Regions from separate parts of the Lelliottia jeotgali genome, predicted to be linked through region 2. Evidence: predicted binding sites of a transcription regulator. Region 2 holds the regulator's gene; the other holds the start of a gene.
What was found. The regulator CRP, encoded in region 2, controls carbon source genes, mostly activating them, when cyclic AMP is high. The targets are predictions, from matches to a motif close to ATGTGANNNNNNTCACAT.

Region 1 (5,597 bases), on a different contig from region 2:
GATCCAGATCCGCATCGTTCAGCACAATAAACGGATCCGAACCGCCCAGCTCCAGCACACATTTTTTCAGCGCCGCTGCCGCCTGAGCACCAATCGCCGCACCGGCTCGCACACTTCCGGTCACGGTAATCGCGGCTATACGACGGTCATTAATTGCCTGAGTCACGCCGTCATTCGTGGCATTTACCCAGCCAAACACGCCCGGCTCAAAACCCGCGTCAGCGAAAATCTCCCCGATTAGCGTCGCCGAACCCAGAACGTTAGGTGCATGTTTGAGCAGATAGCTATTACCCGCAAGCAGGATCGGCACCGCACCGCGCAGCACCTGCCATAGCGGGAAGTTCCACGGCATCACCGCCAGAATCGCGCCCAGCGGGCGATACTCAATCACCGCTTTCTGGTTTTCAACCTGCGTCGGCTCAGCGGCAAGCATCGCCGGGCCGTGCTCGGCGTACCAGTCGCACAGACCGGCAGATTTAGTGACTTCGGCACGAGCCTGCACAATGGGTTTTCCCATCTCACGCGACATCATCTGTGCCATCTCTTCAGCACGTGCACGCAGCGCAGTACCGAGTTGGCGAAGTACTTTCGCCCGTTGAGAAACCGTTTCGTTTCGCCACAGACGAAAACCACGATCCGCCAGAGTGATAGCCTGTTCCACGTCTTCTTTCGTGGCCCACGGATATGCCGCCAGCGTTTTGCCGGTGGCCGGATCAATAGACAGCGCATGCGTTGCAGGTGAGTGAGTCATAGTCTTCTCCACGTAATAAGGGTTGATTGATTGTGGCCCACTCTGTTATTTCTTAAAAATGAATAATACTGACTCACTTATTCACGAATCGAGAACGCTATGGATTTAACCCAGCTTGAAATGTTCAATGCGGTCGCCCAGACCGGCAGCATCACCCAGGCGGCGCAAAAAGTGCATCGCGTCCCGTCGAACCTGACCACCCGTATCCGCCAACTGGAGGCCGATCTCGGTGTGGAGCTGTTCATCCGCGAAAACCAGCGTTTGCGCCTCTCGCCGGCTGGGCATAACTTCCTGCGCTACAGCAAACAGATCCTCGCCCTGGTCGAGGAAGCGCGGATGGTGGTTGCGGGTGATGAACCGCAGGGGCTGTTTGCCCTCGGGGCGCTGGAAAGCACAGCAGCGGTGCGCATTCCAGAATCCCTCGCACAATTTAATCAGCGCTATCCGCGTATTCAGTTTGCCCTGTCGACCGGGCCTTCCGGGACAATGATTGACGGCGTGCTGGAGGGCACATTAAGCGCGGCGTTCGTTGACGGGCCGCTGTCACACCCGGAACTTGACGGTATGCCGGTCTATCAGGAAGAGATGATGTTGGTTGCGGCTGCCGGACACGAAAAAGTGTCGCGCGCTACCCAGGTGAGCGGGCGCGATGTCTACGCCTTTCGCGCCAACTGTTCCTACCGCCGCCATCTTGAAAGCTGGTTTCATGCGGACCGGGCGATGCCCGGGCGAATTCATGAGATGGAGTCATATCACGGGATGCTCGCCTGCGTGGTAGCCGGAGCGGGAATTGCGCTGATGCCCCGCTCGATGCTGGAGAGCATGCCGGGGCATCATCAGGTGGAGGCGTGGCCGCTCGCGGAAAACTGGCGCTGGCTCACCACCTGGCTGGTATGGCGACGCGGCGCGATGACGCGTCCACTTGAGGCGTTTATAGCACTGCTAAACGAACGTCAGCCACCAGCACCTTCTCCATAAACAGGCTTAACGGATCTTCCGCGTATGGCGCAAACGCCGTGCGCGTCTGATACCCGCAGCGTTCATACAGCTGAATCGCCGCATGCTGCTTAATGCCCGTTTCGAGGCGAAGCGTGTGGCAGTGGCGGCTCAGAGCTTCATCCTCCAGCGCCGCCAGCAGTTTTTCACCCAATTTTTGTCCGCGATGGGTGGGATCGATATAGACCCGCTTCATCTCCCCACTGCCGTCACCGTTGAGCACTATCGCCCCGCAGCCTACGGCATTTAATTGATTATCGCGAATCACCATCATCAGCAGCGAGCCGGCTGCTAACTGGGTCAAATCAATCAGATGATTACTTTCTGCCGGGTACAACTCGGTTTGATAGCGATCCAGGGCGGTGATCAGCGCCACAATATCCGGATGAGAGGCAGATTCAGAGGTAATGGAATACATGGCAGGCTCCTTTTGTTGTTTGTTATCAACATAGCGGCCTCCATCGCCAAAGGGTCATACGGTTAACTTATCTTTCTTGAGGGGAATCTAACAAAGAGTGCCAAAAATGCGGGGTGCTGTAGTTATATACAGTATTGGTATAGGAATTGCGATAATATGCCCGTCACTCGTGAACAACGCTTACCTGAAATGCCCGCAGTGCGGGCATTTCAGTATGGCCTACACGCGCAGGAAGATTTTGCCTTTCAGGTACAACGTCGCCTGGCCGCCGATTAGCACACGATCGCCCAATAGCTCGCAGCGCAACTCCCCGCCTCGGGCTGACACCTGGCGGGCATTCATCTGCGTTTTGCCGAGTTTTTCGCTCCAGTAAGGGATTAGCATACTGTGGGTAGAGCCTGTCACCGGATCTTCCGGTACGCCCTCTCCTGGACAGAAGAAGCGGCTGACAAAATCAGCTTTGTCGCCGGGTGCAGTAATGCAGACCATTTTATCCAGCGGGATCATCGCGGCGATATCCGGGGCAATCGCTTCGACCTGCTGTTGGTTTTCCAGCACCACCATGTAGTCACGCGCGACGCGCACTTCTTTCGCTTCGGTGATCCCCAGAGCGTAAAACAGCAGCGCTGGCGCATTGTCCACCGGCTCACTCGCCCATGCAGGGAAGTTTAGCGTCAGCCAGTCGCCGTTACGTTTAACGGTCAGTTTACCCACGAAGCGGGTCGAGAATTCGATCTCAGTGTGTGGATAATCGAGGTATTCAAAAATCACATGCGACGCCGCGAGCGTGGCATGTCCGCAGAGGTCTATCTCAGAGAGTGTGGTGAACCAGCGCAGCTCAAAACCCTCATCGGTACGCACGAAAAACGCCGTCTCCGACTGATTGTGTTGCTTCGCCATGCTGAGGAGTATCTCGTCCGGGAGCCACTCTTCCAGCGGACATACGGCTGCTGCGTTACCGCCAAAGGCTTTATCGCTAAAGGCATCCACCAGATAAAAATCAATTTCCTGCATCGTGTTACCGCCTGTTTTTATTGTGCTGTTCTTTATATTCAAGGAAAACAACGCCCTTCGCTACCGGTTGCATAAGGTAAACTTTGAGATCTACATCACATAATGATTGTCTTTTAACCAGTGAAGGCTTTAAGATCGCCTTCTCCTCTTTTCAGCAACGAACCCTAATTATACTTATGCCTTCGAACACGGTTTCCCGCAAGGTCGCGTGGCTACGTGTGGTCACGCTTGCCATTGCTGCGTTTATCTTTAATACCACAGAATTTGTGCCCGTAGGGTTGCTTTCCGATATTGCTCAAAGTTTCCATATGGAAACAGCGCAGGTCGGGATCATGCTGACTATCTACGCCTGGGTGGTCGCGTTGATGTCGCTACCCTTTATGCTTCTCACCAGCCAAGTGGAACGGCGCAAGCTGCTGATTGGCCTGTTTGTGTTGTTTATCGCCAGCCATGTATTGTCGTTCCTGGCGTGGAACTTTACCGTGCTGGTGATTAGCCGGATTGGTATCGCCTTTGCACACGCCATTTTCTGGTCGATTACCGCCTCGCTGGCCATTCGACTGGCCCCGGCGGGCAAACGCGCTCAGGCGCTGAGCCTGCTGGCAACCGGAACCGCGCTGGCAATGGTGCTCGGTTTGCCGATCGGGCGAATCGTCGGGCAGTATTTCGGCTGGCGAACCACCTTCTTTGCCATCGGCATGGGGGCGTTAATCACCCTTCTGTGTCTGATTAAACTCCTGCCAAAATTGCCGAGCGAACATTCTGGCTCGCTGAAAAGCCTGCCGCTGCTGTTCCGCCGCCCGGCGTTGATGAGTATTTATCTGCTGACGGTGGTTGTGGTCACCGCCCATTACACGGCGTACAGCTATATCGAGCCTTTTGTACAGGTGGTCGCGGGCTTTAGCGCCAACTTTGCCACTGTCTTGCTGTTACTCCTCGGCGGGGCCGGAATCATCGGCAGCATCCTGTTTGGCAAACTGGGCAACCAGCACGCGTCGCTGCTGGTGAGCGGTGCAATCGGGATGCTGATGCTGTGTCTGGTGTTGCTGATGCCTGCGGCGGGAAGCGAGACCAATCTGGCGATATTGAGTATTTGCTGGGGCGTGGCGATGATGATTATCGGCCTGGGAATGCAGGTCAAAGTGCTGGCGCTGGCCCCGGACGCCACCGACGTGGCGATGTCGCTCTTCTCTGGGATCTTCAATTTAGGCATTGGCGCGGGGGCGCTGGTCGGGAATCAGGTAAGCCTGCATTTTTCAATGTCGGCGATTGGCTATCTCGGGGCAATTCCGGCGCTGGCGGCATTTATCTGGTCGATTCTGATATTCCGCAAATGGCCTGTGGCCTTAGAAGAACAGACGCATCGTGGGTAGTTTTTTGCCCAGCGGCGCTTCGCTTGCAGGGCCTACGGGAAGAGTAGGCCGGGTAAGCGCAGCGCCACCCGGCAAAAAGTCAGTGGTAAGTCTTAATAATTTCCAGCACGCCGTTAATAATAAACTGCACGCCCATACACACCAGCAGGAACCCCATCAGACGGGAAATTGCTTCGATTCCGCCCTTACCCACCCAGCGCATGATCGCGCCTGAACTGCGAAGGCTCGCCCACAAAATCACGCCAATCAATGCGAAGATCAGCGGTGGCGCCACCATGACTACCCACGCCGAAAACGTCGTGCCATCGCGAACCGTGGAAGCGGAACTGATGATCATCGCAATCGTACCCGGACCCGCCGTGCTCGGCATCGCCAGCGGCACAAAAGCGATATTGGCAGAAGGCTCCGTTTCCATCTCTTCCGATTTGCTTTTGGCTTCCGGCGATTCGTGCGCTTTTTGCGCCGGGAACAACATGCGGAAACCGATAAAGGCGACGATCAGGCCCCCTGCAATACGCAACCCAGGAATCGAAATCCCAAACGTGTTCATCACCAGCTGTCCGGCGTAATACGCCACCATCATGATAATGAATACGTACACCGAGGCCATCAGCGACTGGTGATTACGTTCGGCGGTATTCATGTTCCCCGCCAGCCCCAGGAACAACGCCACAGTTGTTAACGGGTTTGCCAGTGGCAACAGCACCACCAGCCCAAGACCTATTGCCTGAAATAATTCCACCATAGTGCGTTGTCGTCCTTTTCCATAATCAACCCTCACAGTATACGGTGAAATGCCTTGCGTGAGCCACGCAGACAACGTAAGCAGTGTTTTCCGCTGGATAAAGATAACCATCCGTTATGTTTATGATTTAAAAGGCCTCAAAAAAAGTTCATGAAACGTTTTAGCAAATCGTGGCATCGGCGGATACATTCAGTTGACTTATACTTGCCTGAGCAATAATATCTGCCGTGATTAAACTACTTGCCAGGGCAACCATTGTGAAAAGCACCAGTGATCTCTTTAACGAAATTATTCCACTGG
Region 2 (5,597 bases):
TTTCATCGCTTCACCCGTCCTGAAATGGACATGGCTATCCGCAAGGCCCGCGATTTAGGCAAGCACATCAGCTATTTCGGGCCAGACGCCAACGACTTCGGCCTGCTGGAACAGACTTTCCAGGATTACGGACATACGGGTAAAGGTCAGTCACGCAAATATCTGCACACCTATGACGAAGCGGTGCCGTGGAATCAGGTGCCTGGTACCTTCACACCGTGGCAGCCGCTGCCGGAACCGACCGATGTGCTGTTTTATGAGGGATTACACGGTGGCGTGGTGACTCCGCAGCACGACGTGGCGCGCCACGTGGATTTGCTGGTCGGCGTGGTGCCGATTGTCAATCTGGAGTGGATTCAGAAGCTGACCCGCGACATGAGCGAGCGCGGCCATTCGCGCGAAGCGGTGATGGATTCGGTAGTGCGTTCGATGGAAGATTACATTAACTTCCTGACGCCGCAGTTTTCCCGCACTCATATCAACTTCCAGCGCGTTCCCACAGTGGACACGTCCAACCCGTTTGCGGCAAAAACGATCCCTTCGCTGGACGAGAGTTTTGTGGTGATCCACTTCCGCAATCTGGACGATATTGATTATCCGTGGCTGCTGGCGATGCTGCAGGGCTCGTTTATCTCGCACATCAATACGCTGGTGGTGCCGGGTGGCAAAATGGGGCTGGCGATGGAATTGATCATGATGCCGCTGGTGCAACGGCTGATGGAAGGCAAGAAGATCGCCTAAGGTCTGTTGCCGGATGGCGCTGCGCTTATCCGGCCTACATTCAGGCTTTTGTAGGCCCGGTAAGCGTCGCGCCATCGGGCAAAATACCGCAGATGTTGCCTTTGTAGGACGGGTTAGCGAATCGCCACCCGCCAACGAATCAGGCGTCAATCACTTCATACGAATGCGTAATCTTTACCGCTTTTTCCAGCATCAACGCCACAGAGCAGTACTTCTCCGCAGACAAATCTACCGCGCGGGACACCGCGGCATCCTTCAGCTCTTTACCGGTGACGATAAAATGCAAATTGATGTGCGTAAACAGACGTGGCGCTTCCTCACGACGTTCTGACGTCAGTTTCACTTCGCAGTCGGTCACATCGTGACGGCCTTTTTGCAGAATCGACACCACGTCGATCGCACTACATCCGCCAGCGGCCATCAGCACCACTTCCATCGGGCTTGGCGCTTTATCTCCGGAGTTACCGTCCATCAAAATCTGGTGCCCTGAAGCGGATTCGCCAAGGAACGTTAAACCTTCAACCCATTTCACACGCGCTTGCATTTTCATTAACTCCAAAGTTGCATTTTTCAGAACAGATTACGCGTGCGTTACAATTCTCGCAACGGAAGGCGACCTGCATCATGCTGAAGCGAGACACCAGGAGACACGCGGCTAAAGCTATGCTAAAACAGTCTCGATGCTACAGTAATACATTGACGTTACACATGTATGCAGAGGACATCAAACTTTACTGGCTGCAAACATTGTGACAGCCAACTTCCCAGGTACGGGTAAGAATTCGATTGCAACCCCAGAGTCAGGATGCGATTTTGACTCTGAGACAGCTTATAACAGAGGATAACAGCGCATGGTGCTTGGCAAACCGCAAACAGACCCGACTCTCGAATGGTTCTTGTCTCATTGCCACATTCATAAGTACCCATCGAAGAGCACGCTGATTCACCAGGGTGAAAAAGCGGAAACGTTGTATTACATCGTCAAAGGCTCGGTGGCAGTGCTGATCAAAGATGAAGAAGGGAAAGAGATGATCCTTTCTTATCTGAACCAGGGCGATTTCATCGGTGAACTGGGCCTGTTTGAAGAAGGCCAGGAACGTAGCGCCTGGGTGCGCGCAAAATCCGCATGTGAAGTCGCTGAGATCTCCTACAAGAAATTCCGCCAGCTGATCCAGGTCAACCCGGACATCCTGATGCGTCTTTCTTCGCAGATGGCTCGCCGCCTGCAGGTCACTTCCGAGAAAGTGGGCAACCTCGCTTTCCTCGACGTTACTGGCCGCATCGCGCAGACACTGCTGAACCTGGCGAAACAACCTGACGCCATGACCCACCCGGACGGTATGCAAATTAAAATTACCCGTCAGGAAATTGGTCAGATCGTCGGCTGTTCTCGTGAGACCGTTGGCCGTATCCTGAAAATGCTGGAAGATCAAAACCTGATCTCCGCCCACGGTAAAACAATCGTGGTTTACGGAACGCGTTAATTCCGGAAAAAACGGCGTGCCATCGCAAGGTGTCACGCCGTTTTTGTCTCTGACGATTATGTGGCGCAGGCTGATTTATCACCCGGAAGTTAACTACGCACTACGTCAAACCCTGGTGTTATGTCTTCCCGTGGCCATTGGTTTAGTCCTGGGCCATCTGCAACAGGGGCTGCTTTTTTCTCTTGTTCCTGCCTGCTGCAACATTGCCGGTCTGGATACTCCCCACAAACGTTTTTTCAAACGCCTGATTATCGGCGGCTGCCTGTTTGCCGGGTGTAGCCTCGCCGTACAGCTGCTGCTGGCCCGCGATATCCCGCTGCCTTTAATCCTGACCGTGCTGGCGATGACGCTGGGCGTCACGGCGGAGATCAGCGCACTTCACGCCCGCCTGCTGCCCGCTTCACTGATTGCAGCGATATTCACGCTGAGCCTCGCCGGGAATATGCCCGTCTGGGAGCCGCTGCTGATCTACGCCGCCGGCACGCTGTGGTACGGGCTTTTTAACTGGTTTTGGTTCTGGATGTGGCGGGAACAGCCGCTGCGAGAATCCCTGAGCCTGCTGTACGTTCAGCTCGCCGATTATTGCGAAGCGAAATACACCCTGCTGACCCAGCACGCAGACCCGGAAAAATCATTGCCGCCGCTGCTGTCGCGCCAGCAAAAAGTGGTCGATTTAATCAGCCAGTGTTACCAACAACTGCACATGCTGGCGGCCAATAAAAATCATGAATACAAACGCCTGCTGCGTACCTTCCAGGTCGGGCTGGATCTGCAGGAACATATCTCAGTCAGCTTGCATCATCCGCAGGAGGTGCAAAAACTGGTAGAGCGCAGCCACGCCGAAGCAGTGCTGCGCTGGAATGCCCAGACGGTCGCGACTCGCCTGCGCGTGTTGGCGGACGATATTCTTTATCACCGCTACCCGACCCGCTTTACGATGGATAAACAGCTGGGTGCGCTGGAGAAAATTGCGCGCCAGCACCCGGATAACCCGGTCGGACAGTTTTGCGCCTGGCATTTCAGCCGTATCGCGCGGGTGTTGAGAACTCAGCGTCCGCTCTATGCACGTGACCTGATGGCCGATAAGCAAAAACGGCTGCCGCTGTTGCCTGCACTCAAAAGCTATCTGTCGCTGAAATCCGCCGCTCTGCGCAATGCCGCGCGCATCAGCGTGATGCTCAGCGCGGCCAGCCTGATGGGCGTGGCGCTGCACTTACCCAAACCCTACTGGATTTTAATGACCGTGCTGTTTGTCACTCAGAACGGATATGGCGCCACGCGGGTGCGCATTCTGCATCGGGCACTCGGCACGTTCGCGGGTTTGGTGATTGCTGGGGTGACGCTGCACTTCCACGTACCCGATGGCTACACCCTGCTGGGGATGCTGGTGATCACTCTGGTGGGGTATTTGATTATCCGTAAAAACTACGGCTGGGCGATGGTCGGGTTTACGGTGACGGCAGTGTATACCCTGCAACTGCTGACCCTGAACGGCGAGCAGTATATTGTCGCGCGGCTGGTCGATACGCTGATTGGCTGTCTGATTGCCTTTGGCGGGATGGTCTGGCTGTGGCCACAGTGGCAAAGCGGACTGTTACGCCAGAACGCCCATGACGCGCTCGAAGCCGATCAGCAGGCGATTCGGCTGATCCTGAGCGACGATCCTAAAGCATCGCCGCTGGCCTATCAGCGCATGAAGGTCAACCAGGCACACAACGCGCTGTTTAACTCCCTCAACCAGGCGATGCAGGAGCCGGGCTTTAATTCTCACTATCTGGCGGATATGAAGCTGTGGGTCACGCACAGCCAGTTTATCGTCGAGCATATCAACGCGATGACCACCCTGGCGCGCGAGCACACAATGCTGACACCGGATCTGGCGCAGCGCTATTTGCAGTCGTGTGAAATTGCCTTGCAGCGTTGCCAGCAGCGTCTGGAGTACGACGCGCCGGGAGAATCGGGGGATTCAAATATTCTTGAAGCGCCAGAGACGTTAACACACGGTCCGATGAGCACTCTGGAGCAGCATTTGCAGCGGGTATTGGGGCATTTGAACACCATGCACACCATTTCGTCGGTGGCATGGCGTCAGCGTCCGCATCACGGGGTTTGGTTGACGCGGATTTTGCGACGCAAAGAATCGTGATGGTTTACGCCCCGTAGGCCGGGTAAGGCGAAGCCGCCACCCGGCAATTTCCACTATCCCTGAACGATCTTCTTCACCGCACTGGCAAAGCGATGCATGCCGTCGTCGATATCCTGCCCATCAATCACCAGCGACGGCGCAAAGCGCATCACATCTGGCCCCGCATTAAGCACCATCACGCCTTCGTGCGCAGCGGCGTGGAGGAAATCACGCGCGCGGCCTTTGTACTGCGGCTTCAGTTCAGCCCCGACTAAAAGACCCATGCCGCGAATATCGCTGAACACGTCATATTGTGCGTCAATCTGCTGGAGATGCTGCACAAACTGCTCGCGCTTCGCATTCACACCGTTCAGCACTTCCGGCGTATTGATAATATCAAACGCCGCCCCGGCGATAGCGCACGCCAGCGGGTTGCCGCCGTAGGTGGAACCGTGCGAACCGACGTGGAAGGCCGACGCGATCTCCAGCGTGGTCAACACCGCGCTAACCGGGAAGCCGCCGCCGAGCGCTTTGGCGCTGGTGAGAATATCCGGTGTCACGCCGTAGTGCATGTAGGCGAACAGATCGCCGGTACGCCCCATGCCGCTTTGCACTTCATCAAACACCAGCAGCGCCTGATGTTCATCGCACAGTTCGCGCAGCCCTTTCAGGAACTCCGGCGTTGCGGCCATCACGCCGCCCTCGCCCTGGATTGGCTCAACCACCACTGCGCAGGTGTGATCGTCCATCACCGCTTTCACGGCGTGCAGATCGTTAAACGGCACATGGATGATATCAGCCGGTTTCGGGCCGAAACCGTCGGAATACTTCGGCTGCCCGCCCACCGAAACCGTAAACAGCGAACGACCGTGGAAGGCATTATGGAAGGCAATAATCTTGGTTTTGTACGGACTGTGACGCGTCGAGGCGTAATAACGCGCCAGCTTAAAGGCGGTTTCATTGGCTTCGGTGCCGGAGTTCATGAACAGCACACGCTCGGCAAAGGTGGCGTCGATTATCTTACGCCCCAGACGCAGCGCCGGTTCGTTGGTGAACACGTTGCTGGTGTGCCACAGGGTTTCGCCCTGGGTTTTCAGCGCTTCAACCAGCGCCGGATGGCAGTGCCCCAGCGCCGTCACCGCAATACCGCCCGCGAAATCAACGTACTCTTTACCCTGTTGATCCCAAACCCGACTGCCTTTCCCTTTGACCGGGATAAACTCCGCCGGTGCATAAATCGGCAGAAT

Region 1: the regulator CRP is predicted to act here: its motif matches at 3,263-3,280, upstream of JBO43_RS01240 (sugar transporter).

Annotation. Positions count from the first base shown of each region.
Region 1 is NZ_JAENMQ010000001.1:261,899-267,495, reverse strand. Features, by position in the region: gene sad (succinate-semialdehyde dehydrogenase) at 1-751, opposite strand, end outside; gene ptrR (putrescine utilization regulator PtrR) at 851-1,729, shown strand; gene JBO43_RS01250 (GNAT family N-acetyltransferase) at 1,683-2,165, opposite strand; gene JBO43_RS01245 (PhzF family protein) at 2,385-3,179, opposite strand; gene JBO43_RS01240 (sugar transporter) at 3,356-4,552, shown strand; gene JBO43_RS01235 (MarC family NAAT transporter) at 4,632-5,297, opposite strand; gene marR (multiple antibiotic resistance transcriptional regulator MarR) at 5,555-5,597, shown strand, end outside.
Region 2 is NZ_JAENMQ010000015.1:21,947-27,543, forward strand. Features, by position in the region: gene JBO43_RS20545 (phosphoribulokinase) at 1-741, shown strand, start outside; gene JBO43_RS20550 (OsmC family protein) at 881-1,285, opposite strand; gene crp (cAMP-activated global transcriptional regulator CRP) at 1,593-2,225, shown strand; gene JBO43_RS20560 (YccS/YhfK family putative transporter) at 2,284-4,371, shown strand; gene argD (bifunctional acetylornithine/succinyldiaminopimelate transaminase) at 4,425-5,597, opposite strand, start outside.